DNA from 3 places in the Paenibacillus sp. FSL R7-0273 genome. Region 3 is predicted to be linked to each of the others. Evidence: riboswitches for the same ligand, from Rfam matches in the RefSeq annotation. Region 3 holds a riboswitch; each other region holds the start of a gene.
What was found. A riboswitch is a leader RNA that binds a small molecule or an ion and turns the genes downstream of it on or off. The one in region 3 is predicted to bind cyclic di-AMP.
Positions count from the first base shown of each region.

Region 1: another riboswitch for cyclic di-AMP. It lies ahead of R70723_RS00495 (C40 family peptidase); the one in region 3 lies ahead of R70723_RS27840 (KamA family radical SAM protein).
Region 2: another riboswitch for cyclic di-AMP. It lies ahead of R70723_RS17030 (APC family permease); the one in region 3 lies ahead of R70723_RS27840 (KamA family radical SAM protein).

Region 1 is NZ_CP009283.1:96,640-108,118, reverse strand. It holds gene R70723_RS00525 (transglycosylase domain-containing protein) at 1-237, shown strand, start outside; gene R70723_RS00520 (DNA-3-methyladenine glycosylase) at 323-991, shown strand; gene R70723_RS00515 (AbrB/MazE/SpoVT family DNA-binding domain-containing protein) at 1,221-1,691, shown strand; gene R70723_RS00510 (YwhD family protein) at 1,792-2,298, opposite strand; gene R70723_RS00505 (M1 family aminopeptidase) at 2,457-4,472, shown strand; gene R70723_RS00500 (hypothetical protein) at 4,484-5,314, shown strand; cyclic di-AMP (ydaO/yuaA leader) riboswitch at 5,539-5,677, shown strand; gene R70723_RS00495 (C40 family peptidase) at 5,750-6,178, shown strand; cyclic di-AMP (ydaO/yuaA leader) riboswitch at 6,560-6,704, shown strand; gene R70723_RS00490 (C40 family peptidase) at 6,710-7,201, shown strand; gene R70723_RS00485 (GNAT family N-acetyltransferase) at 7,466-7,951, shown strand; gene R70723_RS00480 (c-type cytochrome) at 8,077-8,433, shown strand; gene R70723_RS00475 (4a-hydroxytetrahydrobiopterin dehydratase) at 8,527-8,814, opposite strand; gene R70723_RS00470 (hypothetical protein) at 9,076-9,369, opposite strand; gene motA (flagellar motor stator protein MotA) at 9,574-10,371, shown strand; gene motB (flagellar motor protein MotB) at 10,355-11,167, shown strand; gene R70723_RS00455 (pseudouridine synthase) at 11,236-11,479, opposite strand, start outside.
Region 2 is NZ_CP009283.1:4,028,453-4,036,622, forward strand. It holds gene R70723_RS17010 (protein YmzB) at 1-280, shown strand, start outside; gene murB (UDP-N-acetylmuramate dehydrogenase) at 346-1,257, opposite strand; gene R70723_RS17020 ((2Fe-2S)-binding protein) at 1,416-2,237, opposite strand; gene R70723_RS17025 (ABC transporter ATP-binding protein) at 2,274-3,080, opposite strand; gene R70723_RS17030 (APC family permease) at 3,269-5,086, opposite strand; cyclic di-AMP (ydaO/yuaA leader) riboswitch at 5,222-5,381, opposite strand; gene R70723_RS17035 (disulfide oxidoreductase) at 5,608-6,042, opposite strand; gene R70723_RS17040 (thioredoxin domain-containing protein) at 6,039-6,794, opposite strand; gene R70723_RS17045 (ATP-binding protein) at 6,888-8,170, opposite strand, start outside.
Region 3 is NZ_CP009283.1:6,488,578-6,500,056, forward strand. It holds gene R70723_RS27800 (oxalate decarboxylase family bicupin) at 1-144, shown strand, start outside; gene R70723_RS27805 (arsenic transporter) at 239-1,531, opposite strand; gene R70723_RS27810 (WG repeat-containing protein) at 1,657-2,796, opposite strand; gene R70723_RS33635 (hypothetical protein) at 2,928-3,116, shown strand; gene R70723_RS27815 (peptidase G2 autoproteolytic cleavage domain-containing protein) at 3,761-5,464, opposite strand; gene R70723_RS27820 (LLM class flavin-dependent oxidoreductase) at 5,671-6,711, shown strand; gene R70723_RS27825 (hypothetical protein) at 6,803-7,243, opposite strand; gene R70723_RS27830 (copper amine oxidase N-terminal domain-containing protein) at 7,271-8,407, opposite strand; gene R70723_RS27835 (cysteine hydrolase family protein) at 8,563-9,054, opposite strand; cyclic di-AMP (ydaO/yuaA leader) riboswitch at 9,205-9,348, shown strand; gene R70723_RS27840 (KamA family radical SAM protein) at 9,491-10,654, shown strand; gene R70723_RS27845 (DUF6612 family protein) at 10,729-11,479, opposite strand, start outside.

The DNA.
Region 1 (11,479 bases), 900 kb from region 3:
TTCCCGATTCCGGACGGTGTTGTCAGTGTCTACATTAACCCGGAGTCCGGCAAGCTGGCTACGGCTGCCTGCCCGGAGAAGGAGCTCGAGACCTTTATCAGCGGCACGGAGCCAACAGAGTATTGTGAGGAGCACAGCACCAGCGGAGAGACCGCGCCTGCAGAAGAGACCCCTGCGGCTCCAGGCAAGGAGGACCACTCCCTGTGGAGCGATATAAAGCGCTGGTGGCTGAACTAGGCTGCAGTTGCAGCCGTTGCTACCCTGAGGTACGATGAGGCCATGAGCGGCAGGTTGGCCCTGCCGGGAAAGGTGCCATCCGGATATGAACCATAAAGAAAACAAGCCAGAGAAGTCTCTGCTTATCGGACCCGAGCTGTACAGTCTCCCTGCCCTGCAGGCTGCACCGCTTCTGCTGGGCCAGCATCTCGTCCGGCGGACAGAGGATGGGGAGATCCGCTGCCGTATTGTCGAGACTGAGAGCTACGGCGGAGTGGAAGACAAGGGCAGCCACGCCTCCGGGGGACGCCGTACGGCAAGAACGGATGTAATGTTCCGCGAGGGAGGAACAATCTACATCTATTTAATCTACGGCATGTATCATTGCCTTAATGTCGTTACTGCCGGGGAAGGCGATCCGCACGCTGTGCTGATCCGGGCTGTAGAGCCGCTGACTGCCGGCGATGCCGGCCTGATGCGCAGCTACCGCGGGGCTGCCGCAAGGAACCCGGCAGGGCTGTCCGGCGGCCCGGGCAAGCTGTGCCGGGCGCTGCGGATTGATAAGAGCCTGAACGGGCTCCGGCTTGATAACGGGGACAGCCCCCTGCGGCTGGAGCAGGGCGATGAGCCCAAGGACCTTGATATCGTCCAGGCCCCGCGTATCAATATTCCCTATGCGGAGGAATACGCCCGGCTTCCCTGGCGTTTCTATCTGCGGAGCAACCCTTACGTCTCGGTAAAGGACAAGCTGGAGCAGCCTTTTATATGGAACTGAGCGCCTGTACAGGCCTCCTTGGTTTCGCTGACAAAATATTGGGTAAAAAGAATAGAACCCTAATAAGCCGCCTGCTCCGGAGTACCGGAGCAGGCGGCTTCCCTCATGTTGGCTAAAAAGCATATACATATAAATGAATGCGCTTTCCCCGTTCTCTAAACTTACAATTACTGCTATAATCGAAGATATCCGCAAAAAAAATAATAAAGATGCAAATGAGGGACATGAGATGAAGGATACAGGCATGATCCGGAGTTTAGACAGTCTTGGCAGAATTGTGGTTCCCGTAGAAATCCGTATGACCCGCAATATCGATATTGGGGACCCGATCGAATTTTTCATTCTTAATGATGAAATTATTGTACTCCGGAAATACACTTCCACCGAATGCACCTTTTGCCGGAGCCTGGACCACGTGACTTACTATAAAGACCAGTTCATCTGCAACACATGCCTCAAGGAGCTGGGCGATCCCGGACGCATTGCGGATGCGGCCGAGCCTTTGCAGAATCCTGCGGAGGACAGTGCCGAACCCGCCGTTAGCGGCCGGCGTACCAAGACCGAGGAGATGAGCCAGCGTCTGGAGAAGGCGATAGCCGAGCATCCCTACGCCAACCAGAAGGAGCTTGCAGAGGTGCTTGGCATCAGTCAGGCAAGAGTAAGCCAGCTTAAGCGCAAGCTTAGCTCGTCCGGTAAATAGAAGCACCTGTTAGTCATCCATGACCCTCATGAAATATAAAAAGGGCTTGAACCTTCATGATGAAGGCTCAAGCCCTTTTGTCTGTTATGTGATTCTCCTGCTACTCACTCAGCGCTTCCTTCAGCTCATCTGAGGAGGCTGCCCACCAGTCTGCATTATGGGACATCAGCAGCGATTTAAGCGCCGCCTTCTCCGCTGATCCCAGACCCTCCAGGATGATCTTGCGCTTCAAGGCTGCATCCAGCTTGTTCACATGATCGGCAAGAATTTTCCAGCCCCGCCGTGCCTCAGCGTCAATCCACATCTCACAGGCTGTAATACCGCCGTAAAGCTGTCCTTCCGGCGTACGGTCAACCGCCACCCATACTACCCAGACCTGTCTCCCATCCGGTACATCATCACGGTTCATCGAGAATCTGATGCCCTTCTCTACCTTGCTTTTGGCATGCATGGCGCCAATGTCGATAACGGCTTCACCGCCGTCAATAATGACCGGCGATACATTGTTGAGATCAATGGAGCCGGCACCAAAGCCTTTATGCTTGCTTTTTGCGTTCACAATATTCAAGGCAATCTGCTTTTTGCCCTCCGGTTGTACGTTATCCACAAGTGCACATCCTTCCCTTTTACTTTACAAGATGAACTTGAGAATGCCAAAACCAACATTCTCAAGTTCACGTTCTACAATAATTTAATTTTAGCTAATAATACGGCGATTGCAAACATATACATCCCGTAGATGCTTGTCACGGGAGGAATCACAGTATGAAGCCACTTTCATTAAGGTTCATGATCATCTCTGCGGCCCTGGCCGCCCTCATCCTGCTGGGAGGCTCCCTCTGGCTCCTGAGCGGGCACAGCCCTGCCGCCCGGCCTGCCGCTGTCCCGAAAGAGGCCAAGTCCCCCGCTGCCGTGTCACAGGCTAAGGCGGTGGAGCCTGTTCTTCCTGAGAGCAAGCCGCTTCCGGTCTCTGAAGCATTAAGCCAGCGGGTAACCGAGTATCATATCGATGTACGGCTGAACGCAGATGCCGGTACACTGGAGGCCGCAGAAACGGTTACCTGGACCCATCCCGGCCAAAAGCCCGTACAAGAGCTCTATTTCCATCTCTATCCCAACGCTTTTGCCTCTGAAAAGACTACATTTATGAAAGAGTCCGGCGGCGAGATGCGCGGCGATACAATGCCTGAGGGCGGATTCGGCAGTATGGCGATTACCGATCTGCGGACCACTGAAGGGGTTTCCCTCATGCAGCGCATGCAATATGTTCAGCCTGATGACGGCAATATTCATGACCGCACACTGGTAAAGGTGCATCTTCCGCAGCCGGTGAACGGAGGAGAAAGCGTGACGCTCAAAATCCAGTTTGAGGTCAAGCTGCCCAAAATATTCGCCCGCATGGGCACTGCCGGAAATTTTGTGATGGCCGGACAGTGGTTCCCCAAGCTCAGTGTATACGAGCCCAAAGGCACAAGAGGCGTTAAGGAGGAAGGCTGGAACCTCCACCAGTATCATGGCACTTCGGAGTTTTACAGCGATTTCGGCATTTACAATGTAACCATCTCTGTCCCTTCAGACTACATTGTAGGTGCCACCGGGTTTCCGGTTAAAAACGCCCAAATGAAGCAGGACCGGAAAATTTATCAGTTTTATGCCGATGATGTCCACGACTTTGCCTGGGCTGCGTCTCCTGACTTTGTCGTAGCCGAAGAAGCCTTCTCAGCCCCCAATGTGCCGGGGGTGCGGATCAAGCTGTACCTGGACCCGCTGCATAAGGATCTGCAGGAGCGGTATTTCCAGGCCGCCAAGGCAGCCCTGACCGCGTTCAGCAAATGGTACGGGTCTTATCCTTACTCCACCTTATCCATTGTGGTTCCCCCCCAGGAAGGGAATGGTGCAGGCGGTATGGAGTACCCGACACTGATTACAGCGTTCGGAGCGGCTGAAAGCTCCCCCGGCATGTCGCTTGAGCGTACTGTCATCCATGAGATCGGCCACCAGTACTTTTACGGCATGGTAGCCAATAACGAGTTTGAAGAAGCCTGGCTGGACGAAAGCTTCACTTCCTATGCCGAAGACCGCCTGATGGAGCAGGAGTATGGAGTCAGCTCCAGTGCCGCCCTGCAGGCCAGCCTGGTTACAGCCCCCCAGCCGCTTAATATGGAGACCTGGAAGTACGCTGCTGCCGAAGGCTATACCCGTAACGTATATATCCGCGGCAAGCTGGTGCTAAAAGACATTGAACAGCAGGTCGGCACCAAAACAATGGATGCTATTATGCTCTCCTACGCCCGCAAGTACAGATTTAAGCATCCTGCTACTGCAGACTTCCAGAAGGTTGTCGAAAAAGTAACCAAGCAGTCGTGGCAGGACTATTTTGACGAGTATGTATACAGCGGCGGTGCGCCTGACTTCTCTGTAGACCGCATTACCAACGGTGCTGCCAAAGCCGGCATTGACGGCGGAGAGCCCCGTTATGAGGCTACGGTAGAGGTGAGCAATAAGGGCAGCAGCTACGCTAATGTTCCGGTTAAATTCACCTTTTCCGACGGCTATACCGTACAGCAATTCTGGAACGGGGAGCAGAAATCGACTGCCTTCCAGCTGTCCTACAAAGCCCCGCTTGCCTCTGTGGACATTGACCCCGGACACTCCATTCTGCTGGAGGCTAAGCATCTGAATAACTTCATGCTGGCCGAGCTTGCGCCGAAGACGCTCTCGCGCTGGACGCTAAGTGTAACCAAACTGCTTGAAACTCTGCTCGGAACTCTAGTCTGGTGAGGTGAAGGATAGTGAAAAGAGCAATTTCCCGCAGCTGGATCAGCATGAAGGAGCAATTTTATATACTGATTCTGCTATTTATCTACCGGCTGCTCTGGGGCTATTTTTTGTACAGGTTCGTCAGGTCTGCTGTTATCCCGGTGCTGCTGCGTTATCCGGATACCCATGCCGGAGGCAGCGGCCTGGGCAGGCTGCTGTATTATATCGAGGGTCAGGCTGCTCTGGGCAGTGACCCGGGGGTCCAGCGCTGGCTCTGGATGTTGCTGGGGCTGTCGCTGCTGCGGCTGCTGGTATCCCCGTTTATCCGCGCCGGACTGCTCCATGAGCTGCATCAGGAGCGCAAGGGTGAGCGCGGCCTGTTCTTTTTTCCGGGAATGAGGCTTTACGGGCTGCCGGTATTCGTCTTCAGCCTGGCTGAATGGGCACTCTCCGCGCTTCCGCTATACTGGCTGCTGCCCAAAATGTATACGCTGCTGTTAGGCGGGCTGTTAGATTATAAGCTGCTTCTGAGGCTTCTCCCTTATCTGCTGGCCTGGATGCTCTATCTGTATATTATTCGGACTGTACTGCTATATATGCAATTCGGTTATACTGCCGGCACAGGCATGTTCTCCGCGCTGCCCGCTTACCTCAGGCTGCTTATTCCATCTACCGGGGCAGCACTTGTGCTTGGCGCAGGAGGGCTGCTAACCTGGCTGCTGTGCGCGGTAACGGGCCTGTTCTATCCCGGACTGCCTGCGCTGCTCCTCCGGCAGGTTGCACCGCTCCCCTCCACCCTGTTCAAAATGTGGGGAATCGCCGCCCAGTACCACCTGTGGAGCAGTAAAACATTCCCACAATAATTTTCCGCCAAAACGGCATATTAAAAGAGTCACTGCCTCTGTTTCAGGGGTGTGACTCTTTTGTGCTTAGCAGCCGCTTTACAGTGCATTTGCAAAACATTTAAACCTCTGTTACAATGATGCCTGTACCACCGGTAACAACTTTGTAATCTTTTGAAACTAATTTCGACTAACTGTATGTACCTTATACACTTCAACATTGCCAATCAACAGTCACTGTTCTGGTGCATAAAACGCCAAATTCCCAGCACCGGGAAGTGGGGGAACCATATTTTGGGTGAATTGATCTCGCTTTAGAGGGGTCATAGGGGAACCTTCTACCGAATCCTTAAGCTAACCTCGCAGGCCTTGGAAGGAGTACATCTTTTGAAAAGTCACACATCATTTCGTACACATCTAAAAAAGAAATGCACCGCAGCAGCACTGGGTCTTGTGATGGTATTCACTATGGGCGCCACAAGCGTCTCAGCTGACTCCAAAATGGACGCAGTTATCTCCAAAACGATCGGAGTTTCTTACAAAACTGGAGGGACAAGCACCTCTGGCTTCGATTGTTCCGGTTTCACCAAGTACGTATTTAAGAACATCGGCCTTACGCTGCCCCGCACCTCGAAAGCGCAGTACAGTGTAGGCACAGCCGTTTCAAAAAGCAATCTGCGTGCCGGCGATCTTGTATTCTTCAATACGCTGGGCAACGGAGTTTCCCATGTCGGTATTTATGTCGGTAACGGAAAATTTGCACAGTCCTCCAGCTCCAAGGGTGTAACCATCAGCTCGCTGAGCCAGGCTTACTGGGCCAACCGCTACGTTGGCGCCAAACGCGTAATGAGCACAACAGCTTACCAGGCTGTCGCTTACGATTGAACCTTCCCCTTATTACAACCTCTGACACATAATTGTAACTTATACTGGCCCGGACTTGATTATTGCCGTAATCAGCTCCGGGTTTTGCCTTTTTATTTCCTTATTATTCCTTTTACACACATCTGGGCCTTATGAAACACCCCTCTTACTAAAAGTTCCAATATTATTTCTGAAAAAGCTTACTTTGCACGTAAATTCGAGTCTTTTTAAGCACCCGCTTCTCTTAAAAAGCGCAAATATTATGCATTAATATGTTTTAAGTGATTGCCAACAGCCTCTGTCTTTGCTACAATTATCGCAGTGAGCTTTTAGTAACATTTTTGTAATTATTCAACCGTGTTTTACAAACGTTTTGTCATAATGTTCTGCCAGCTAATCTAATCAACAGTCGTGCCGAGTTCCCTTACGAAATAAGGGAAACGGGGGAACCGATTTTGGGTGAATTGACCTCCTATTCACAGAGGGGTCATAGGGGACCTTCAACCGAACCCTTAAGCTAACCTCGTAGGCATTTGGAAGGGGTATTTACTTTTGAAGAAGAAGTTAGCCGCCGCACTACTCAGCTTTTCTATTATGCTTACCATTGGAGCAGCAAGCGCTTCCGCAGATTCCAGGATGGATAAAGTCATCGATAAGGCCATCGGAACCAAGTATGTTTCCGGCGGAGAATCGACTAACGGCTTTGATTGCTCCGGCTTCACGATGTACGTATTTGATAAGATCGGCATTAACCTGCCGCATCAATCCGGCTCCCAATACCAGATGGGCACTGCGATCTCCCGTGATAATCTCCGGGAAGGCGATCTTGTATTCTTCAATACAAGCGGCCGCGGCGTATCCCATGTCGGCATTTATGTCGGTAACGGCAAATTCGCACATGCTTCAAGCTCAAAGGGCGTAACCATCAGCTCGCTGAGTGACAACTACTACGTCAACCGCTACGTTGGCGCCAAACGGATCATGAGCACAGATGCTTACCATGCAGTTGCAACAGATTCCGAAGAAAATGATGATGTTCAATAAGTAACGATAAAACGGGCGCTTTTCCAGGATTTTTGCCGAAATCTTGGAGGGGGCCTGTTTTTTTGTCTATAAAACTACTTACCCCTCCCCTCACGCATAAAACACCTTAAAACCCTATTTTCCGCAATTTCATAAAATATTATTGGCGGTTTGTCAAGTTTCTGCCTGCTGCACCAAATTCCTGAGTTGAACCCGCCCTGTTATGTATATAATTAAGTATACGGTATAGATTGAATCGTCCCCTGAAAGGAGGCCTGTGGCCTTATGAGCAGCACCCCAGTTACTTTTTATGTTGTGCCAATGGAGACCAGTCACGCCGAGGATATATGCGGATGGGATTACAGGCCGCCCTATAATATTTACGGATGGCTGCCGTGGGAGCAGATGCAGGCGCTAGGCATAGAATTTGGCGACCCGGTACTGCGCAGCGAGCAATATATATCCGTTGTGGACGCCCAAGGCGGCCTGTGCGGCTTCGCGCAGCTGTTTCCGATGGAAGGCGTGGTCCGGCTCGGCATCGGCATGCGTCCTGAGCTGTGCGGACATGGACGGGGGCATTCTTTTATGAATGCAATCCTTCAGGCTGCTCTGGAGAGATATCCGGACCGGGAGATTGACCTGGAGGTGCTGACCTGGAATCAGCGGGCCATCCGGACCTACCAGAAATGCGGATTTACGATTACAGATACGTATGAACGCCGTACTCCCTCCGGAGACAAGCCATTTTACTGCATGGTTTATAATAAATAACCGGTTCCGGGAATATGCCAAATAGCCGCAGCCAAAATTGTTCAATTATTTGACACATCCTCTATGATAACGCTTTACCATTCGGTATAATGAAGAAGCAGCTTACATGGAGGGGACGGATGAAGATGCAGAAATGGATGATGAGCGGTTTATTTTTTGCCGCCTGCGCCTTTGCAGTAGTGCTCTTGTTCACATTGCCCGGCAAAGAAGAGGTCGCGGAAGAGAATAAGCCTGTAATGCCTCAGGTAACCCTGGATACCGCAGGTGCGGAGGCCGCTGTCAAAGCCAATTGCATTTCCTGTCATGGTGATCAGCTCCAGGGCGGTGCAGGCCCAAGCCTGCAGCATGAGGGCAGTGAACGGGATGCCGAGGGCATTTACAGTATCGTCTCCAAGGGGCGCGGACAAATGCCGTCCTTTAAGGAGAAGCTGGCCCCTGAGGAAATCGCCAATATCGCCCTGTGGCTTGCCGAGAAAAAGTAACCCGTAGCTGATTCATACAAATGCCCGTACAAGGACTCCAGCCGGTCCTTGGTACGGGCATTTTTTTGTGCAGCGCTTATATTAGACCTTGCCCTAACGTGCTTTGTCGAAGGCTTCATTAAATTCATTAGCCTGGCGGATATCAAGCGCCGCAAGGCCGCTCTCTTCTTTTGCCGATAAGCGCAGGGTGACGGTTTTGTAGTCAATGGTGATGTGCGGATGATGGTCAAAGGCTTCCGATATGGCCGCCACCTCATCCACAAAGGCAATACCCTTCATATATTCGTTAAACATATACTTGCGCACCAGAGTCTCCTGCTCCAGCTTCCAGCCCTCCAGCTTACCTATCTGCTCATGCAGCTCTTCCACTGATAATTGCAATTTGCTTCCTCCCTTACTTAATTAGCAGTAAAGTCCGTATGCTTCTGTTCTTTACCTGTTGCCTGTTCCTTAAGCCTTTATACTATCTGATATTTTAAACAAAACATCCCTCAGCTTCTGAAAGTCCAAGGGATGCGCCAGGATAAAGGCTTTTTTTCGGTTTAATGTATTCTGAAATCCCGGCAAATAGCACTCGTCGCATCAATTTTACCACGGGTGCAAGGAGGCGGGCAAACCGCCCCCTCTGTGAATGCGGCTGCTCTAGACCAGAACCACCGAAGCCAGATCCTGCTCACCAAGCAGAATGTTGATCCGGTGTGTCTCTTTATCATAGATGACAACTCCGCTGCCCACATGAATTACAGGCTCATTGCCAAGCCCGTAGAACAGATCCTCTGCGAGCGCTTCCCATACCTCCAGCTTTGATTCCTGCGGCAGCTCCTGCCACTCGTCCGGCTCCATTTCAAAAAATACATAACTGTCTGAAATCCGGCTGACGGCCTCCGTCAGCTCATTCAGAATCTCACTGTAATCTCTGCCGTGCTTAACACCCACGTCTATCACTCCGTTTTCTCCACAGATGAATAATAACTTACCCTATCTATTATAGCCGAAAAAATGACTTCACAAAAAAGGGAATGCTGTCGATAAATAAGAATATACGTGATTTGATTTCACACAGGGTGTCCTGCTGCTGTTCAAGGATGATACATGCGGCTGTGACGGATCACTTTTTAATTCTCATGGACGAGGTGCATAATGGAACTTTCAACAATCCTTGGTTTAATTTTTGGTCTGGTTGCTTTTATTGGCGGTATGATCCTGAAGCATGCCCCGCTTACAAGCTTAAATAACCCGGCGGCCTATGTAATCATTCTCCTTGGTACTGTAGCCTCCGTCTTTGTGGCCTTCCCGATGGCTGAGCTCAAGACGATTCCTAAGCTGTTCAAGCTGCTTTTCGTTCAGCAAAAAATGGTTAACAAATCCGATCTGATCACCACCTTTATGGAATGGGCATCGATTACCCGCCGTGAAGGACTGCTGGCACTGGAATCAAAGGTAGATGAGATTGAGGACGACTTTTTGAGAAACGGCATGCGGATGATTATCGACGGAAACGACCAGGAGTTCGTGCGTGATGTTCTGATGGAGGATATTCATGCAACAGAGGACAGACATAAAGCTGGTGCTCTGATCTTTTCCCAGGCAGGTATGTATGCTCCTACACTCGGGGTCCTTGGTGCCGTTGTCGGCCTGATCGCTGCCCTGGCGGATATGAGTGATATGGATGTGCTTGCCCACGCGATTGCGGGTGCGTTTATTGCAACGCTGCTTGGTATTTTCACCGGTTATGTGATGTGGCATCCGATGGCCAATAAGCTTAAGCGTATCTCCAAAAAAGAAATTCAGCTCAGGCTGATGATGGTTGAAGGGCTGCTCTCTATCCAGTCCGGGGTTTCGACCATTGCCATTAACCAGAAGTTATCTGTCTTCCTTACACCAACGGAACGCGCCAAGCTAAATAAGGAGGGCGGTTCGAGTGAGCAAAAAGACTAGGCATGAGGAGCACGAGGAGCATGCCGACGAATCCTGGCTGCTGCCTTATTCCGACCTGATGACCCTGCTGGTTGCCCTGTTCCTCGTTATGTATGCGATGAGTGCCACCGATGCCAAGAAGTTTGAGCAAATGAGCCAGGCCTTCAGCTCAGCCTTAAACGGCGGAACGGGTATACTGGACCAGCGTTCAGCTACTCCTACCGAGTCCCAGCTGGATCAGGGCAAAAATGATAAGATGGACAGCGTTGTTGCCCCGAATACAGGAGAGTCCGAAATTGCCAAGCTGCGCAAGCAGGAGCAGGAGGATCTTGAGAAGCTCAAGAAGCAGTTTGACCAGTATATTGAGAAAAACGGGCTTACCGACCTGCTGAGCACCAAGCTGAACCAGTCGCAGCTGATGATTACCATCAGTGATAACGCCCTCTTTGCCTCAGGACAGGCAGTGGTTAAGGATGAATCCCGCCAGCTGGCCAAATCCATATCAAGCATGCTGCAGCAGTTCCCGGATTACAACGTGCTTGTTCAGGGTCATACCGACAACATCCCGATTTCCAACAGCAGCTATTCATCCAACTGGGATCTCAGCGTAGACCGTGCGCTGCATTTCATGAAGATTCTGCTGCTTAATCCGAGCCTCGATCCGGTTAAGTTCAGTCCGATCGGTTATGGTGAATACCATCCGATTGCCGACAATGGAACTGCTGCGGGACGGGCCAAGAACCGCCGTGTAGAAGTTTCTATCCTGCGGAAGTACACGGACTCATCCGAAACAACGAGCGTTACTCCGCCGACATAATAATCAAAGCTTCAAAAAGAGCTGTTTTCCGGGATTGCCCGTGAAAACAGCTCTTTCTTTATTTGCTGCTACTGCAGCTCATAGCTGAGCATTGCCCCCAGCTCCTGCTTCTCCTGCACGCTCAAATCACGCCACTGCCCGGTCTTCAGGGCTCCGAGGTGAATATTCATAATCCGGATCCGCCGCAGGCTCCTTACCTCATAGCCAAAGGCGCTGCACATTCTGCGGATCTGCCGGTTCTTGCCTTCAGTCAGGACAATGCGGAATTCACGCTCCGATATCCGTGTTACTTCACAGGGCAGTGTTTTGCCG
Region 2 (8,170 bases), 2.5 Mb from region 3:
CATAACCAAGCAAGAGCTTGACGACGTAGACACCGTTCATTTCAGCCTGGAGTCTGTGGATTACCGGAGCTCAGAGGATGTAATCGACGATTATCTTGGAGATGCCTTAATCCTCCGAGGAAGCGGAAATACGCTGAACGGGGACGGAGAGCTTGTGCCTCTCCCGCAGCCCAGCTATGAAATCGCAGTCAGCGGCCTGCAGCTGCATTCCGCAGAAGCGGACAAGGCGGAGCTGCAGACAGACCGTGCTAAATATACCATCGCTTTTGGTCAGGCATAACGTTCTATAACAATAGGGCAACAATAACAGGAGGCCGCAGCACATGTGCTGCGGCCTCCTCCTGTTCAGTCTTCACCGATAATTCTGACTTCTGTCTCCAGCTCGATACCGAACTTATTCTTGACCTCAGCACGGACATGATGGATCAGCCCGATGTAGTCATTGGCCGTAGCATTGTCTGCGTTCACAATGAAGCCGGCATGCTTGAGAGATACCTCGGCCCCGCCAATTCTGACACCCTGCAGTCCGCTCTCCTGAATAAGCTGACCGGCAAACCTGCCCGGAGGCCGTTTGAATACACTCCCGCAGGAGGGATATTCCAGCGGCTGCTTCGACTCCCGCAGATAGGTCAGCTCATCCATCTTGGCTTTGATAGCTGCCGGATCTCCCGGCTGCAGGGCAAAGCGCGCCTCCAGCACAGTATAGTCCCCGCCGGCAAAAATGCTGTGCCGGTAACCAAACTGCAGCTCCTCACCCTGCAGCGTTACTAGCTCTCCGGCCTTGTTGACAGCCAGTGCACTGTGCAGCACATCCTTGACCTCACCGCCGTAAGCACCGGCATTCATATACAGCGCCCCGCCTACGGTTCCGGGAATACCGCAGGCGAATTCCAGACCTGTCAGCTCCTGCTCCAGCGCAAAGGCTGATGCGTCGATAATTTTGGCTCCGCACTGGGCAACTAGGAGGCCGTTCTCTATAGTCATCTTATCCAAAATAGAAGTATACAGCACAATTCCCCGGATTCCGCCGTCACGGATAATAACGTTAGATCCGTTGCCCAGCACGGTTAAAGGGATATTATGCTCCCTGGCATATGTAACCACACGTTGAATTTCCTCATAGCTCGCAGGTGTTGCCAGAATGTCGGCAATGCCGCCGATTTGTGTAAACACATAGGTCTTCAGCATTTCCCGGCTTCTTACCGTTCCAGCCGGAAGAAGCTGCTGCAAATCCTTTTCGGTTTGGCTTATGTTCATCTTTCATGCTCCTTTATAATCAATACATGATCCGGTGATCAGCCTGATTGATGGCATCCACAACTGTAACAACGAACAGGCTCCCTTGTCAATGACGGGAGCCTGTTGCTGCTGCTGTGATAATAGAGCTTATGCGGACATTTTACGAAATATTATAGCTATGCATGTCCGGCAGATGCCGTCTTCCGGTATTCCGTCCGGCGTGCGGACCGTTCTTCCTCTTTCAGCCGCGGGCAGGTATAGCAGTAGCTTCCGCCTTCGGTCCGGTAATAGAGACAGCAGCGGTTGCGCATATTCACAGTCTTATCCGGCTCAGCCAGCGATTCGATCTTGCGCACCTTGACCTGAAACGGATTTCTTTTCAAGCCGAATATCTCTGCCGGCATTTCTTCGCACAGATACCTGTAGTCATCCAGCAGGGTATCCAGCAGGCTGACAGGAAGGCCACCGGAAGTAAAGACTTCAAGATAATAATTAAATTTGGTGGGCAGCTGTCCCCAGATTTCGCCCCCGGCCAGACCGGTGACACGGGACAGCATGGTTAGCAGCGGGGCAGCCGTATCCCGGTAGAACTGGCTCAGCTGCTCATTACGCCACTCTGTCCGCTGCCCTGCTTCGGCCGGAGCCGGCTCAAAAGACCAGTCCTCCAGAGAGAAGGCGACACGCCAGTACCCCTGGGACGGAATGAGATGCACGGACAGTGCAGACAGACTGATTACAGGAACTGAAGAATATACAGTGAGCGCGTATTGGACTGCAAGAGCCACATTACCGAAAGCTCCGGCAAAATACGTTGCTGCCACCTTATCATCCAGACCTTTAATCAGCGGCCTGTAGCATTCAACAAAAGCGCTCATTCCGGCTTCATCAGCCATCTCCCCGGCATTAAAGGAATACACGGTGCCTTCAGGTATGCCGGGATGCAAATCAAACTTGCTGCTGAAGTCCTTTATCTGTTCCTGCTGCTGTGCTTCTGTCATCTCATTTCCTCCTCCTGTTGCTTCCCTTAAACCTGCTTACAAACCGGCAGCCTTGTAAGCCGCCAGCTCATACGGCAGGCACAGCGGCACACCGGTCCGCGGATCGGCAACGATGTCACATTCAATCCCGAACACCTTGCGGAGCACTTCCGGTGTCATAACCTCAGCAGGAGCCCCTTCACTGATGACCGTGCCTGCTTTGATCGCCACCATATGCTGGGCATAACGGGAAGCATGGTTAAGATCATGCACGACCATAATAATGGTCCGTCCTTCCTCCTGGTTCAGCTTCTGCAGGAGCTGCAGCACTTCCAGCTGATGGGCCATATCGAGGAACGTGGTCGGCTCGTCCAGGAACAGGATTTCCGTCTGCTGGGCCAGAGCCATAGCGATCCAGGCGCGCTGGCGCTGGCCGCCGGAGAGACGGTCGATCGGCCGGTTATGGAATTCCTCCATGCCGGTTACTTGAATGGCATTAGCAATGATATCACGGTCTTCAGGCGTCATTGTGCCGAAGCCCTTCTGATGCGGATAACGTCCGTAGCTGACCAGCTCGGATACAGTCAGACCGTCCGGTGCGGTCGGGTTCTGCGGCAGGATCGCCAGCTGGCGGGCGACTTCCTTGGTTGACAGTGTATGGATAGATTTACCGTCCAGCATGACACTTCCGCTCTTCGGCTTCATAATCCGGGCCATTGTTTTAAGGATTGTGGATTTACCGGAGCCGTTAGCACCGACCAGAGCGGTGATTTTCCCTGTCGGCAGTGACAGGTTCAGCTCCTTCACAATGGTTGCTTCCGCGTACCCGATACTTAGCTGCTCTGTGTTCAAACGTTCTGACATAATCCCACTCCTTAAATATTTATGTATAGTTGTATTTTGTATTAGTCCGGTTCAATTGAAATTCTTTATCACTCAACTGATATTCTTTCTCATTTATCATTATCGCAAATATCTGAAAGTTGTACAAGAGTTCACACAAAAAGGCTGCCCCGTTATTAACGGAAGCAGCCGATGCTTGAATTACCTGTCTATTTGTGCAAATGATAGGGCACTGTTGCCACTACAATATCCTTCTGATTCATCAGGTAAGAGCGGATGAACAGGCTGGTCTGATTATGGAGGACGGCCTGCCACCAGTGCTTCGTAATAAACTGCGGAATCAGCACTGTAATATGGTCTGTAGCAGCAGTCTTCCACTCTATGGTATCAATAAACTTCACCAGCGGACGGATGATGCTCCGGTACCGGGAACGGAGAACGATCAGGCGCACGCCCGGATTCCATTCCTCCCACTTCTGCTCCATCTTGTGGATCTCTTCTTCATCAAACCCAACATATACAGCCACCACATTATCCGTCAGGGACTTGGCATAGCTGATCGAATGCAGTACAGCGCGCGTCACACCCGCCACAGGAACGACTACTGTGCTGCCTTTAATACAGGGCTTGTCGGTTGCCGGACAAATCCGCAGCTGATCCGCAGTATTGAGGTAATGGCGGTGAATCCGGTGAAAGACAAACATAACCACCGGCAGGAAGATGAACGCCATCCATACACTGGAGAATTTCGTAATAATAAAGATCAGGGTGATCGTAAGTGTGGTCAGCATACCGACCGTGTTAACCGCAAACTTATTCTGCCAGCCCTTGGGTCTTGTTTTGAACCAGTGGACCATCATGCCGAGCTGGGACAGCGTGAACGGAATGAATACGCCGACTGCATACAGCGGAATCAGACCTTCAGTATTTCCGTGAAAAGCGGCTACCAGCACTGCCGACAGGACGCCGAGAAAAATAATCCCGTTAGAGAAGCCCAGCCGGTCTCCGCGCACCATAAACGCATGCGGCAGATATTTGTCTTTGGCAAACATAAAGGCCAGCAGCGGGAACGCCGAATAAGCCGTATTTGCAGCCAGGAATAGGATGACAGCTGTAACCCCTTGAATGAAGAAGTACAAACCGCCGCGGCCAAAGGTTGATTCCGCAATTTGTGACACTACTGTGGCTTTTTCATCCGGGGTAACCCCATACCAGTAAGCCAGAAGGGTAATACCTGTGAACATCAGACCGAGGATAAGCCCCATCATCATCAGCGTTTTGGCAGCATTTTTTTCCGCAGGAGCCTTGAAGTTCGGGATGGCATTGGATACCGCCTCTACCCCGGTGAGGGCTGAGCAGCCGGAGCTGAAGGCCTTCAATAGCAGGAACAGGCTGACATTGGACACGGCCGAGCCGATTTCAGGAACGCTGGCATGGGCGCCGCCGGTCAAATATTTGAACACCCCGGCACCGATCAGAAAGAAGATCGAAACGACAAATAAATATACCGGGATTGCGATAAAAGAGGCCGATTCCGTAACCCCGCGCAGATTGACGATCGTTAGCAGCAAAATGACGGATACAGCAATAAGTACAGTATGATCATGCAAGGCTGGAAAAGCGGATGTGATCGCGTCCGTGCCCGCCGAGGCGCTGACGGCAACCGTAAGAATATAATCGACCAGCAGCGAGCCGCCTGCTAACAGGCCGGTGGGGACACCGAGATTGCTTTTAGCTACAATATAGGCCCCGCCGCCCTGCGGATAAGCAAAGATCGTCTGCCGGTAGGATAAAATGAGGATGGCCAGCAGGCCCAGTACGGCAAGCGCGATTGGCAGTGAGTACCAGATGGCCGTGAAGCCTGCAGCCACCAGCACCAGGAGAATTTGTTCCGTTCCGTAGGCTACTGACGAGAGCGCATCAGAAGACAGGACAGCCAGCGCTTTCACCTTGGATAGCTTTTCCTGATCGAGCTCATTGGATTTCATCGGACGCCCGATCAATAGCCGCTTTACCTTGCTTACCATTGTTGTAACAGTTCCTCTCTTTGTTAGTTGAACCGGTTATACCGTGCGCTGTTTTCATCGCTTTCATAGGTGGATTTTCATAAATGCAGGCAAAAAAATAAGCCTACGGAAATGATCCGCATGCTTATGGCATGGTCATTATCCCACCTTTGCTTACGAGGTTAGCTGGCGGATTCGGGCTGTGGAAAGCCCTACGGCTGCAGGCTTTTGAGCCTGCTTCCGATTCACCCCGTCGGCCTTGCGGCCAAGTATGGTTCCCCCGATTTCCCTGCGGAAAATTCAGCGCATATTCAACTTCTCACAAGGCTTAATGATAGTCTACAAATCATTTCCAGTAAAGCTGTGAAACAAATGAAAAGACATGAAAAAACATCCAAAACCCGCAATTCCAAGATCGGGGATGAAGAGATCTTTCATTCTCTTGCATTATCCCTTTGTACCTTGGTTTTAGCGTGTTTTGGATGTTAATTGTGACAAAAAAATCAGGAATGATCAGCGTTTAAAGCCCGCCTGCCGGCAGCTTATTCTGCGTCGGTTTCCTTGCGCCCTGTCCAGAGCAGAACTGTAATCAGAACAAAGGCGGTCAAGGCCATCAGCGGAATGGTGATGAAGCCGAGAAGATTAATATAATCCTCATTGCAGGGAACGCCTATCGTACACGGAAGCACCTTGCTCAGTGCAGGAATCTTTTGCTCCGCATAGTGATAGATGGAGATGCTTCCGCCAATGATGCTCAGCGGCAATACGTAGGGGATAATTTTTTTATCCCCCCGGTATGTGGCAATTCCCAGCAGAAACAGCTGCGGATACATGAAGATACGCTGGAACCAGCATAGCTTGCAGGGCTCGAACTTCAAAACTTCGCTCAGGTATAGGCTTCCGGCCACAGCAATGATGGATACAAACCAGGCCAGATACAGACAATGTCGCCGGCAAAAGGCAGTAAAGCTTGTCACTCGGCACTCACCGCTTTGGACGCGGCTTGAATCTGGGCGTCAATCGCCTCCATATTGAACGGCTCATCGACCATTACCCCGTTCACAAACAGCGATGGCGTAGAGGATACACCGGATGCTGTTGCCAGCTGAATTTCACTGTCGATCTGACTCTTGTAGGTCTTCTCTTCAATATCCTTGCGGAGCAGATCATAATCAATCTGCAGATTCTCCTTCTGTGCCAGCTCAACCAGGAAATCGGCTGTAGCCCATTCCTTGTTCTCATCGCCTTGATTCGCATAAATTGCATCATAGTACTTCCAGAAGGCATCGCTGTTCTGATTATACACAGACAATGCTGCAAGGGCAGCCGTTGTGGAATCAGGCCCGAGGAAAGCCAGGTTTACAAAATACAGGGCTGCCTTGTCCTGATTGACATATTCCTGCACCAGCTGCGGTTTGATTACACCTGCGAACTGGGCGCAGGCTGGACATTTATAATCGCCGAACTCGACGATTTTGACCGGAGCATCCTCACTGCCGAGTCTTGTCAGAGTGCTGTAATTGAATTCAACAGGCTCAGCTGCTGTGCCTGCTGTAGAGCTGTCTTTGTTCGCCAGCATGAATAGCCCGGCAAAAATAACCGCCACCAGCACGATCGTAGCAACAATCACTATCAGTGTTTTCTTCTTCTGCTTCTCCATTTGCGCTACAAGCTGCTCATTTTTGCTTTTTGCAGGAAGTGCAGCGCTTTTGCGTTTGTTTTTGCCCAAGTGAGAGTTCCTTTCTGTCCTGAGGACCGCTTAAATATGAATCATATAATTTAAAATTATATAATTAAAGTTCTCACTTTGGCAAACCCGGGCTTACACAGCCTCCGTATTCAGCTCCAGGGAGACCGTCTCTTCGAAGTCCTGAGACTGCTCAGGCTCCGTCACTGCGGACTCAAGCTTCAGGCTGAAGACAACCTCCGTCCCGCTGCCCGGCTCGGAATACATAATAATCCGTCCGTTCATCAGCTCCACCAGCTTTCTGCTGATGGCAAGACCCAGACCGGTTCCGGGATAGAGCCGGTTATACGAGGCATCCAGCTGGGTAAAGGGCTGAAACAACAAGGGCAGCTTGTCAGCAGGAATGCCTATACCGGTGTCCTTGATCCGGAAGGTATATTCTCCCTCGATTCCCTGCGAACGGCTGAATCCGACATGCACCGCCACCTCACCCGCCGGTGTGAATTTGACTGCATTGCCGATCAGATTCACCAGAATCTGGCGGATTCTCAGGCTGTCTCCTTTTACATAATCAGGGACATTTCCATCCACATTCATCCGGAGCTGCAGCCCCTTCTCCTTGGCCGCGGCCTCGAACAGCCCGGAGCATTCCGCAAGCAAGCCCTGCAGGGGAAATGCTTCACTGCACAGCTGCAGACCATCCGAATCCAGCCTGGAAAAGTCCAGTACATCATTGATGACATTCAGCAGCGCCTGACTGCTGTTAAACTGCAGCTGCAGCAGCTCCTGCTGTTCCGGATTTACTGCATCCTCGGCAAGCAGCTGATTGATCCCGATGATGCCGTTCAGCGGCGTACGGATCTCGTGGCTCATGGTTGTCAGGAACTCGCTTTTGATCCGGTCCGCGCTTTCTGCCGCTTCCTTCGCTACGATCAGCTGCTGCTGAAACCGGATAAAGGCCGTGATATCCTCGGCAACCAGATATACCAGCTTCTGGTTGCCGTGGACGAGCGGAAATACGGTGGTGCTGCAGATTATAGTTCCGCCGGTTTTTATTTTCACCTCAAGCTCGATTTTGGAGGAATGGCCTGACACTGCACGGCCTACCGCCTCCTTCAGCATGGCTTCATCCTTCGGCGTACAGAAAATGCTCTTATAATCACCCAGCTCCTCGTTGCGGTAGCCGGTTGTCTGCAGCAGGGACGGGTTAGAGCTGATGACCTTCCGGCGGACCGGATCAATGCACAGCACCATGTCAGGACTGGAGTCGAATAAGGCTGTATAACGCTGCTCATTGAAGCTGGCTGAGAAAAGGACTCGCTGCCGGTCTCTGTAGAGCAGAATCATAACAGCTGTCACAATGACCAGAAAGGATACAGCCAAAGAGACTGCCAGCAGGGAATCAGGCAAAAGCGGGA
Region 3 (11,479 bases):
CTGAACCAGTGGATGGCGTTAACCCCGCACGAGCTGGTCAGCAGCAACCTGCACATCGGAGCCGGGCTGATGGATGCCCTGCGGAAGGTCAAATGGCCGGTCGTAAAGTACCCGGGATGCGGATCAGAGGCAGACAAGGGCTGAATTGCATAGTAAAAACAGCGGCCCGGACATAGCTTGTCCGGGCCGCTGTTTGGGAATCCGATATCCTTGTTCGTGCGTGTGCTTACTGCCGCCGCTAGAACAGCTTCAGTGTCAGATAAAGCCCTAATAAAGTAAGGAATAAGGTCGGTATAGTAAGGACAATCCCGGTTCTGAAATAGGTGCCCCAGGAAATTTTCACGCCTTTGGAGGACAGGACATGCAGCCACAGCAGCGTAGCCAGTGAACCGATAGGTGTAATCTTCGGCCCGAGATCGGAGCCGATGACATTGGCATACACGAGCGCTTCCTTGACCAGCCCGGCTGTATTTGCTGTATCCACAGCCAGCGCACCTATCAGCACTGTCGGCAGGTTATTCATAATGGAAGAAATAACGGCGGCCAGGAAGCCCATGCCCATTGTAGCCGTGAACAGCCCGTGCCCGGCCAGCCTGCTGATGATGTCAGCCAGCACGTCGGTCAGTCCGGCATTGCGCAGGCCGTAGACTACGACATACATGCCGATCGAGAAGAAAACAATTGCCCAAGGCGCGCCCTTGACCACCTCCATAGTCCTGATTGCCGGACTCCGGCTGGCCATCCACAGGAAGCAGAGTGCGATCACACCCGCAACGATCGAAACCGGAATGCCCAGGAACTCGCTGACAAAATATCCGGCCAGCAGCACCACCAGCACCGCCCAGGACAGCCGGAACATTCGCTGGTCCTTGATCGCTTCACGCGGCGCCCTGACCTGGGAGGCGTCGTAATGCCTGGGTATGCTTTTGCGGAAATACAGATAGAGCACCCCGATGCTGGCCGCCAGCGAGAACAGGGTAGGCAGCAGCATCCGTCCGGCGTACTGCATAAAGGTGATGCCGAAGAAGTCGGCGGACACGATGTTGACCAGATTGCTGACGATCAGCGGCAGCGAGGTCGTATCGGCGATAAAGCCGCTGGCGATGATGAACGGAAATACCTTTTTCTCATCAAAATTCAGCGCCCTTACCATCGCAAGCACAATCGGTGTCAGAATCAGCGCAGCCCCGTCATTGGCAAAAAAAGCCGAAACCACCGCTCCCAGCATGATTACGTAGATGAACATCAGCGTACCGTTGCCGCGGGCCGCCGCCGCCATATGCAGAGCCGCCCATTCAAAGAAGCCGATTTGATCCAGAATAAGTGAGATCAGAATAATGGCTACAAACGCCAGCGTCGCATTCCACACGATCAGCGTTACATCACGCACATCCGTAAAGCTCACTACCCCGGCGATCAGCGCCAGCAGCGCGCCTCCGCAGGCCGACCAGCCAATGGACAAGCCGCGCGGCTGCCAAATGACAAAAAATAATGTAATCACAAAAATAAGACTGGCTAGAACAACCACGATCCAGCCTCCTGCCTGCTCAGGACAACCATGCCCCCAACACTCCCCAACTGAAATTAATCCCATGAAACATAGACATTTCCCTCTATGCTATCCTGCGGACAGGGATTAATCAAGAGGGGACCTGGCTACCGTTTACCCGCTCCCTGCTTATTCAGAATATAACCGGTACCTATTTCCGTCACGCCTACCGCATAACATCCGCTGAAGGGCGAGGATTCCCGCGTATAGATGAGCTTGGTCAGCAGCTTTCCGCTTGTATTGATGTAGCCGTACTGGTCAGCCTTTTTGCCTGTTGAATCGCTGATTCCTACAAGCGCAGCTCCCTCCCGGAACGAAAACGCGTGGTTGTATATCTGATAACCGATGACCAGCTTGCCGGCCTTATTAATGAAGCCCGCCTTGCCGGCACTGTTATAGACATTCACCAGCCCTTCGCTGAAGCTCCCTGTATTTGCATATTTATAATCGATTACGAGCTTTCCCTGCTTGTTGATAAATCCCCATTTCCCTTTTGCATTCTGCACGGCAGCCAGCCCCTCAGAGAACATACCGGCGGACTTATATTGGAACGGGATGACCGTCTGACCAGAGGTTCCGATATAACCGTACAGCCCGGCTTTATTCTGCACCACCGCCAGCCCCTCCGTGAAGCCTCTTGAGCCGGAGTGGTACTGATAGGGAATAGCCAGCCTGCCCGCTGTGTTAATATAACCGATCAGACCGCTGCCTCCGGGAGCATAAGCCGTTGATAGTCCCTCCGTGAAAATAAAATCCGAGCTGAACTTCTCCGTAAGTGCGGCTACTGTTCTGCCATGCCGGTCAATCAGTGCTTCTTCCGATCCGCCCGGCAAGGCTACATGGGCTACTCCTCCGGAGAAATTACCGGCAGAGGCGTACACGCAAGGAACCGCTATATCGCCTTTCGTGTTGATAAACCCGAATAATCCGGTGGCTGTATCCTGCACTACGGCACGCTGTTCTGCGAATTCGGCTTCGGGCACAATATGCTCCGGCAATGTGAATGCCGGTTGTCCCGAGGTATTATAGTATACTTCTGTCCCGTCAGCCTGCAGTCCGAACAACAAGCCTTCATGGAAGGCTGCATCGTTATCCGGCTTGACGGTTTCAAAATCAAGCGGTGTTCCGGAAACCTTAATTGAACCTACAATCGGAGCTGCGGCCTCTGCTATCTGCCCGGTTGCGGCGTGTATGGCAAGCAGACTGACGGCCAGCAGGGTGAAGCCTATTTTTCTCAATCTAATCACGTTCTTTCTCCTCCTCAGCAGTTATATCCTTTAGACCCCTGCCTGCTGGAAAAAGTTTCACAGCGATACGCAGGAATTACCGGTCCGAGCATTTCGCTTGCGGCATTAATTATTTATGCAATGAAGGACTAATGGCACTCAGGGGCTCATATGATGTATCAGGGAAACAAAAGCAGCTTCCGGGGAGGGGAGATGCCGGTCCGAGAGCCATTCTGCAATTCAGATTGGAGGATCGGACCATGAGTGTTGACCAGCTTATCGCCCTGCTTGGCCTTGTCATTATGATCGTACAGCTTGCCGTAAAGAAGGATAAATCCTAATTGCACGCCAACAGGCCGGACGGCTCCCCGACGTAAGTTCGGGAAGCTGTCCGGCTTTGGTGTTTAAACGGATGCCGGAAGGCAATCTGCGTGCTGCTGGCAGTAGTGTGCTGAGGGCTCCAACAACTATATAGTATATTTTTCTGCTAGGGTAAGCAGAGAGAAGGGAGCTGTAAAACCAAATAAAGGCGGCAGTGTCCCCCTTTTCTTCTTCCCGGTGATGCACTTGACCTGTTTTATAGTTAAGGGCACAGAATAAGGAATGAGCCGAGCCGAAATAACTGTACTTTCTGCAACTAAACCCGACTAATTGGCTCCGCTGCAGGTTTTAACTGCACTCTGTACACTTATATTTGCTAAAAACGCCCGAAACCGGCTTTTTCGAGGAAAATAGATGTACAGAATACCATTATTTTCTTATAATGATTCATTTCCACTGTTTTAATTGTACAAAGTACACTTAACCTGATATGACCCTGAACCCGCTGACTGAGGTTAGCGTTTGGCAGGGGCGCTCAATCCGCTGCCCGCCGTTTCTACTAAGTGGGAACAGGTGGAAAATAGTCGCTTCATACGGCCTGCTGTCCCGTTTGAAGCCACTTTCAGCTAATACAGTTCACACCAGTCCTGCCTAAAATCTCGGCCTATCGTACAAAAATACGCACCTGGTCATCCCGGGTACGGCTCATGACCCGGTATCCGGCAGCCGCTGCTGTCGCAATGCCTTCAGCATTCGGCATACAGTAGCCTCCCGGCCGGCAGGTGCCATCATCGCGGACAAGCAGCTTGCCGACTACCCCAACTGCCACCCACTCATCCCGTTGCAGCCGCGGTATATACTCCTCTGCAGCGTTCCAGTCCGGATTCAGGACCGGCTCGGTTTTGGAGGAGGCTGCGCGCACCACATTGCCTTCCGTATCCCGGACCTCCGGCACCTCTACCTCCTGATACTGGATCCGGTCCCATTCATCTGTCACGAACAGCTTGTGCCAGCGCAAATCGCTGGAATCGGCCAGAATGGCCGGTCTACCGCTGACTACCCCCAGAATGTATGAGTCCCCGGCATGGGCTCTGCGGATCTTCTCACTGCCCCCGTCAAAGGTCACAAAATATCCCGGCTCCAGCGCCTGCCCGTCTGAGGTCTCGAACATCTCCGCATAATCGGCTGCGGCCGGGGAAATAACAGTACCGTCCAGATAAAGATTCCCTGTAGCCCCTTCAATTACCGCTGAATTGAGACTCGGCCCTACCGCCAGCCCGTTAGCCAGATGCCAGGAATAGGCGAACCTAGTTGATCCGTTCTGGCCCATAATATGCGAGCCGGTATGCCCGGGCAGCACGGTTGTATTCTCACCCTCGGCATGGGAATTCGCCCCGAAGGCGTGGGTCATGAAGCCCTCGGCATGCGACGCTTGCCCGTCAGCCGTAGTATCTGCACCTTCGGCATGGGCGTAGGCGCCGCTGGCCAGTGTACCCACGCCTTCGGCATGGCTGAAGGAACCGCTGGCCACCGAGTTAGCGCCCTCCGCATGAGCCGACGGGCCGCTGGCTGTCGTCTGAAAGCCTTCGGCGTGAGTGGCCGTGCCGCTGGCTGTTGTGCTCTGCCCCTCGGCATGCGAGCCGAGATTTCCGCTGGCAATCGTCCGGAAGCCTTCGGCATGGGCCGCCGTACCGCTGGCCGATGTGCTCTGCCCCTCGGCATGGGAGAAGTCGCCCTGTGCCACCGGCCCCGCCGCAGCCGTTACATCTGAGGTTCCGCCTTCCGCATGGGAGGCAAAGCCCAGCGAGGTCGTCCCCACCCCCTCGGCATGGGAGCCGGCGCCGCCGGCAAAGTTAGGTGCAGCATTGCCCAGCGGGTCGGCACCGCCGCCTTCCGCATGGGAGGCCCTTCCGGCTGCCGAGTTTCCCTCCCCTTCGGCATGGGCACTTGCTGCACCGGTCTGAGTCGATGTACGGAGGCCTTCCGTATGCGAATAGTCTCCCCAGGCCTGTGTAGCATTGCCTTCGGCATGGGCCTCTGCTCCGGCTGCCAGCGTCATTGAACCCTCTGTGTGCGTGCTCTCCCCCATTGCATGGGTCATATATCCCTCAGCGTGAGATGCCACTCCGCTGGCCGTTGTTGAAGTGCCTTCGGCATGTGCCGTATCATTCGTTGCCTGTGTAAGGTAGCCTTCGGCATGCGATGCGCTTGCACTCGCTACTGTAGTACTTCCTTCTGCGTGGGAGCTATTCCCGCTTGCAACCGTAGAATAGCCTTCCGAGTGAGCGGCTGCACCGCTCGCAGTCGTGTTCAATCCTTCGGCATGGGCAGCGAAGCCGCTCGCCGTATTACCTATCCCTTCTCCCACTCCTGATCACCGCTTTCGTCCGTAATACAATAAACTATGTCCTGCGGTGTATAGCAGTAACGGCAGAAGGGTCGGGGTTATCCAAATTGGCACATGACACGGACGGGCAGAGCAGCACAAAATAAATCCCGGTTTTTCACTTACTAAAGTTGAGAAACATTAAAAAGTATAGTAAGATAGCAATATGAAAAGGGAGGCGGATGAAGATGGAAATAGGAATTAGCACATTTTTGGAGACGACACCTGATCCGGTGACCGGTGAGGTAATCAGCCATGCGGAAAGACTGCGTGAGGCCGTAGAGGAGATCGTCCTTGCCGACCAGGTCGGACTGGATGTATACGGAATCGGTGAGCATCACCGTGCCGACTATGCGGGAAGTGCGCCTGCAGTTGTGCTGGCGGCTGCGGCAGCAATGACTAAGAACATCCGGCTTACCAGCGCCGTATCCGTACTGTCGTCGGATGATCCGGTCCGGGTCTACCAGCAATTTGCTACACTTGACGGCATTTCGAACGGACGGGCGGAGATTATGGCTGGGCGGGGCTCATTCATCGAATCCTTCCCGCTGTTCGGCTACAGTCTTGACGATTATAACGAATTATTTGAGGAAAATCTCGAGCTGCTGCTGAAAATCCGCGCCTCCGAAAAGGTAACCTGGCGCGGCGGCCACCGCCCGGCTATTGATAACCTGCCGGTCTACCCGCGTGCAGTTCAGGACCCGCTGCCGGTGTGGATTGCCACAGGCGGCAATCCCGAGTCGGCTATCCGGGCAGGCATGCTCGGTCTTCCGGTAGCCTTCGCCATCATTGGCGGCATGCCGGAACGCTTCGCACCGCTGGTGAAGCTGTACAAGGAAGCCGCGGCGCGTGCTGGGCACAATCCTGACAAGCTGCAGATTGCCACCCATTCCCACGGCTTCGTCGGCGAGACAACCGAGCAGGCTGCGGCTCTGTTCTATCCTTCCACCCAGGCTCAGATGAATGTAATCGGACGCGAACGCGGCTGGGGCCAGAGCTACAACCGTGCTACCTACGACGATGCCCGCAGCCTGCGCGGAGCACTGTATGTCGGCGACTCCGAGTATGTAGCAGAGAAGATCATTCTGCTGCACAAAAACCTCGGTGTAACCCGCTTCTTCCTCCACGTCAACGTCGGCACCATGCCGCACCGCGAGGTTATGCGCGCGATCGAGCTGCTCGGCACCAAGGTTGCCCCGATTGTACGGCAGGAGCTGGCCCGGAAATAAACCTGTACCCGCACAAAAGAGATGCTCTGCAGACCGTCCCCCGGCCTGTGAAGCATCTTTTTTCTGTAACAATGTATATCCTGAGCTATACTTAACCGCCGATGGAGTCAAATTTGCTCACCACACCGTTTTTATACACTTGAATGGCATTGTAATCCCTGCTGCTGTTCCCCAGCTCGAAAAATCTTATTTGCCCCAGCCGTTTATCCGAGTACTCCGTCGTTCCAAGCTCGTTCACGTCCAGTCTTAACAAATGATCCTTTAATTCCGTCTTCAGTGACTCCAGATATTTCGCTTCCTCATCTTGGCCGGCAACCAGATGATTAACAATGAGATAGGTCTGCTCGCCAGCAGGTGAATAGAGATACAGTCCGCTTTTATCCTTGATCTGGTCTACAAAGCTTTTAGCCCCACTGCTAAGCTGCTTTAATTCTACCTCTTTGGGCGCTCCTTTAGCTAAGCTGCTGCATCCCGCTATAATAGCAACCATAAAGATACACAGACAGCTTGCTACAGCAGTCATTTTTCTCATTACGCTCCTCCTTAACCCGCGCCGGATTTATTGCGAACCCACTGTATACGTCACGGTCTTCACTTTTCCGTCAGGCAGCGTGGCATAAGTGAAGGTCATCAGATTCCCCTCCCGCTTCTTTAGGACAAGCATTTTACTAAGATAAAAATCATCCGATCCGTCTGCCCGGTCCCACTCTTTACGGTCCCCGGCACTGATCAGTTGCGCACTAAGATTGATGCCTGTCCCGCTTGCAGTATTAATGGCATACAGCTGTGTGTTTGTCATGAATCGTGCCAGGATAATATCCTTTGCCGCATATTCAATAGTGTATTGTCCTTCTATGCCTGTGATGGCTTCCAGATCAAACAGCTTGCCCAGGCTGCCGTCTGCATTAATGTACTGTACGCCGGCACCATCGGTCATGTAGATCTGGGGGGTTTTTAGCAGAGGAGCCTTTATGTATGACTTGATATTATAGTGATAGTCCATCTGCTTTACAATTGTGCCGTCTTGAATCAGCGCCTGGTAGCCGTTGCTTATGTCCTGGAACATTGCATAATGGTTATCGGTGAGCAGCAGAAGCTCCGTACCCTTACCTACATTCTTAACCTCAAGACCATGGGTATAAATCAGATCAGCAAACGGCAGTTCTCCGATCAGCACCGGCTTTCCGGAAGCAGAGATACTATAGAAGACATTGCCGTTCTTTTGTGACACCCAGTAGGTTCTGCCTTGAGCCGAAGCAACCGAATAACGTAGCTCATCCACAATGTTCAAGCTGCCGCTGTCCTTGTCATAAACCGTTTTGCCGCCCAGCAGACTGACTGCTGATACCAGCGGTACATAGATTTTACCTTTGAGAATATGCGGCGCCTTAGTCAGGCTTGCTGCAGTACCGTCTACAGTTGCGCTAACAGTACCGGCAGTCAAAGCAACCTCGCGGCCGGGACGGATCAGCTTAGCCGACCTCGTGCTCTGATTCCAGGTAAGGGCGTAGCCCATCGTCTGTGCCAGCTGCTGCAGCGGAACAAGCGTAGTACCAGAAGTAACTACCTGGCTGCGGCCCAGTGAGGTCTCTTTGTAATTCAGCTGAATAACGCTGGCCGAGGCTGCAGATGCTGCTCCCGGACTTAAAGCAATAGCCGCTGCCAGAATGCCGGCAGCCAGCTTCCAATTTTTCATTATGTAAGTCTCCCCTATAATAGAATAGCTTCTGTACTATTGGACGAGCGTAAATGGAAAAAGTTTCAATATACAAGAGGCTTTCTCCAAATAAAAAACACCCCTCCGTTCCGCAGAGCTACTGCAGACAAACAGGGTGTCGTTGGTGTTCAATGCTACTGGTTAATCAAATATGGAATCACCGGATACGAGATCAGATTACGGTCTCTAGAGGCAGCAGTGATTACGTCGCTGTATGCGCTCAAAACGCCATTTTGCAGCAGAACCGGACGGAAGCCCCGCTCGCTTGCCCCGTTGTAGGTAAACTGCACGCAGTGCTCCATCGAGAAGCCGGCGATGATCAGCAGCTCGACACCATGGTCGTTCAGCAGCTGCTCCAGCCCTGTTTTCCAGAATGCATTAGAGTGCTCCTTGGTTACCTTCAGATCACTGTCCTTCACCTGAATTTCCGGAATGATATTGTAGCGTTCCCTGGTAGCTTCCTCTATGCCCTCAATATCCTGAATGTGAATGACCAGCTGATCCTTCTCCCGGAGCATGTCTGCGACATAATTAATATATTCACAGCCGCGGTCCAGCGTCTTCTGATCGACCGAATCCCGCACATAGATTTCCTGCATATCAATAATCAAATAACCCAGCTTCATCAAGGTCCTCCTTGTTGTAAAAAGATATGCCGATATCGTACAACATAATCAGACGGAATACCAAATAACGTTTAATTAAAACTAAACTGTAAAAAGATAGCCTTGCAGCTGACGCCAACAACTTTGACTTAAGCAAACTTTGCAGGTTATACTTGAACTACGCTTAATTTCCAGCATTTCCAGCTGGAAAGCGGGGGAACCAGTCAATTGGGGCGAATCATTGAGATCAGCAATGTAGGGTACCATCTTACCCGAGTCCGTCAGCTAACCTCGTCAGTAGTGGATGGGTCTGCTTTTTTATGTTTCTAATAACATGAGACCCTTGTGCTAAGGGTCTCTTTTTGTGTTCTTTAGAGACCCTGCTGGCTAACAGTTTGGCTTTTGACATCAAGGCTCCCTATTGTCTCGCCATTCTGAGAACAAAGGAGAGATTCATGTGCAAAAGGTACGATACATAACCGACATTAACAAAATGGAAATACTGCCCGAAGCAGAAAGAGCCCGGCTCAAGGAGGTCACGGACAAATTTGTGTTCCGGGCGAACGACTACTATCTGTCCCTGATAGACTGGGAGGACCCGGATGATCCGATCCGCAGGCTCGTTGTTCCCGGAGAGGGAGAGCTCATGGAGTATGGGCAGTGGGATGCCTCCGATGAGGAAGCCAACTATGTGGTGCCGGGCTGCCAGCATAAGTACCGGACTACCGCCCTGCTGATTGTCTCCGAGGTCTGCGGGGCCTACTGCCGCTATTGCTTCCGCAAACGGCTGTTCCGCAATGATGTCAAAGAAGCCTCCTTCGATGTCACCGCCGGAATTGAGTATATCGCCGCCCATCCGGAGATCAACAACGTTCTGCTGACCGGAGGCGACAGTCTGATCCTCTCGACAACCAAGCTGCGCTTCATCATTGAGAGCCTGCGGGCCATCCCGCATGTTAAAATCATCCGCCTCGGCTCCAAGCTGCCGGTATTCAATCCGATGCGTATCTCCCAGGACCCCGAGCTGCTGGAGCTGATCCGCACCCACTCTACTGTAGAAAAACGAATTTATATTATGGCGCATATTAATCATCCGCGGGAAATCACACCTGAGGCCAAGCGGGCCGTAAGAGCCCTGCATGACGCCGGGGCAATTATCGTCAATCAGACTCCGGTGCTTAAGGGCATTAACGATGACCCTGCTGTTCTGGGTGAGCTGCTGGACCGCCTGTCCTGGGCCGGAATCACGCCCTACTATTTCTTTATTAACCGGCCGATCGCCGGCAACCGTGAATTCGTCCTGCCGCTTGAGCAGGTATACCGGATCGTCGAAGAAGCCAAAGCCCGAACCTCAGGCCTCGGCAAAAGAGTCAGGCTTTCCATGAGCCACTCCTCCGGCAAAATCGAAATTCTGGCCATTGAAGACGGCAAAGCCTATCTTAAATACCATCAGTCCCGTGATCAGGAGTACGGAAAATTCATGATCCTCGACTGCCCGGAGGATGCCGAATGGTTCGATGACCTGCCGGGGAATGAGCAATACTGGAGCAAGCCTGTGAAGAAAAGTACGGGTGTCACTGCATGTAATGCAGCGTTACAGGAGACTGTTATTGCGAAGTAAGACTCACTATTAAAACAACGATAGCCCCGGAGATTGGATTATCCCGGGGCTGTTCAATATTTCCGCTATAAGCTCTACTCCAGCTCAGCCGGTTTAACAATTGCTGGGATCTTATTATTCTTGGAGTATTTCGCTTCAATCTTGGTAGTGTATGTATCCTTCGCTCCGTCAGCTGCTAATACATAGCTCAGGTCAACAGTCAGCTTCTCTGTCTGCCATGTCTTGGTATTGACGAATACCTTCCAGGTTACACTCTTCGGCTGCAGGGTCTCCCCATCCCAAAGATTCTCCTGATCATATAAGGTAATGACCGCCTTAGCTGCCGCCGGATCAGTCAGTGTAAACTGCATAACAGTCTGTGTTCCGGCAGTACTTATTTTCATGGATTTTTTGTAGGCTTTGACGGAATCCAGCATGGCTGCAGGATCATACTGGCCTTTGGAGTAAAAGGTATTCCACTCTGCCTTCTCCAGGTCAATCCAATACTGCGCCTCAGGATCAATCGGCTCTCCGTCGCCGTCCGTTACAGTATCAGTATTGCTAAGCTCTTCACTACTTTCATAGTCTCCTTCAGAATCTGCGATAAGCTCGCTGCCGTCTACCAGATAGTAGGACTCCTTATCATTTGCGTACAGCTCATAAGAAGTCTCCAGCAGGCTGACTTTTACACTTCCTGCTGCAGCAAAGGCAGGCAGGCGGTTAATATCCAGATTGAGCGTGTTGGTATTGCTGATCTTCACGCCTCCGCTTTGTACATCCTGTTTCTTGGTCACATCAATGTGAAAATTCTTAAGTGTCTTTGCTGCTGCAGTTACCTTGCTGATC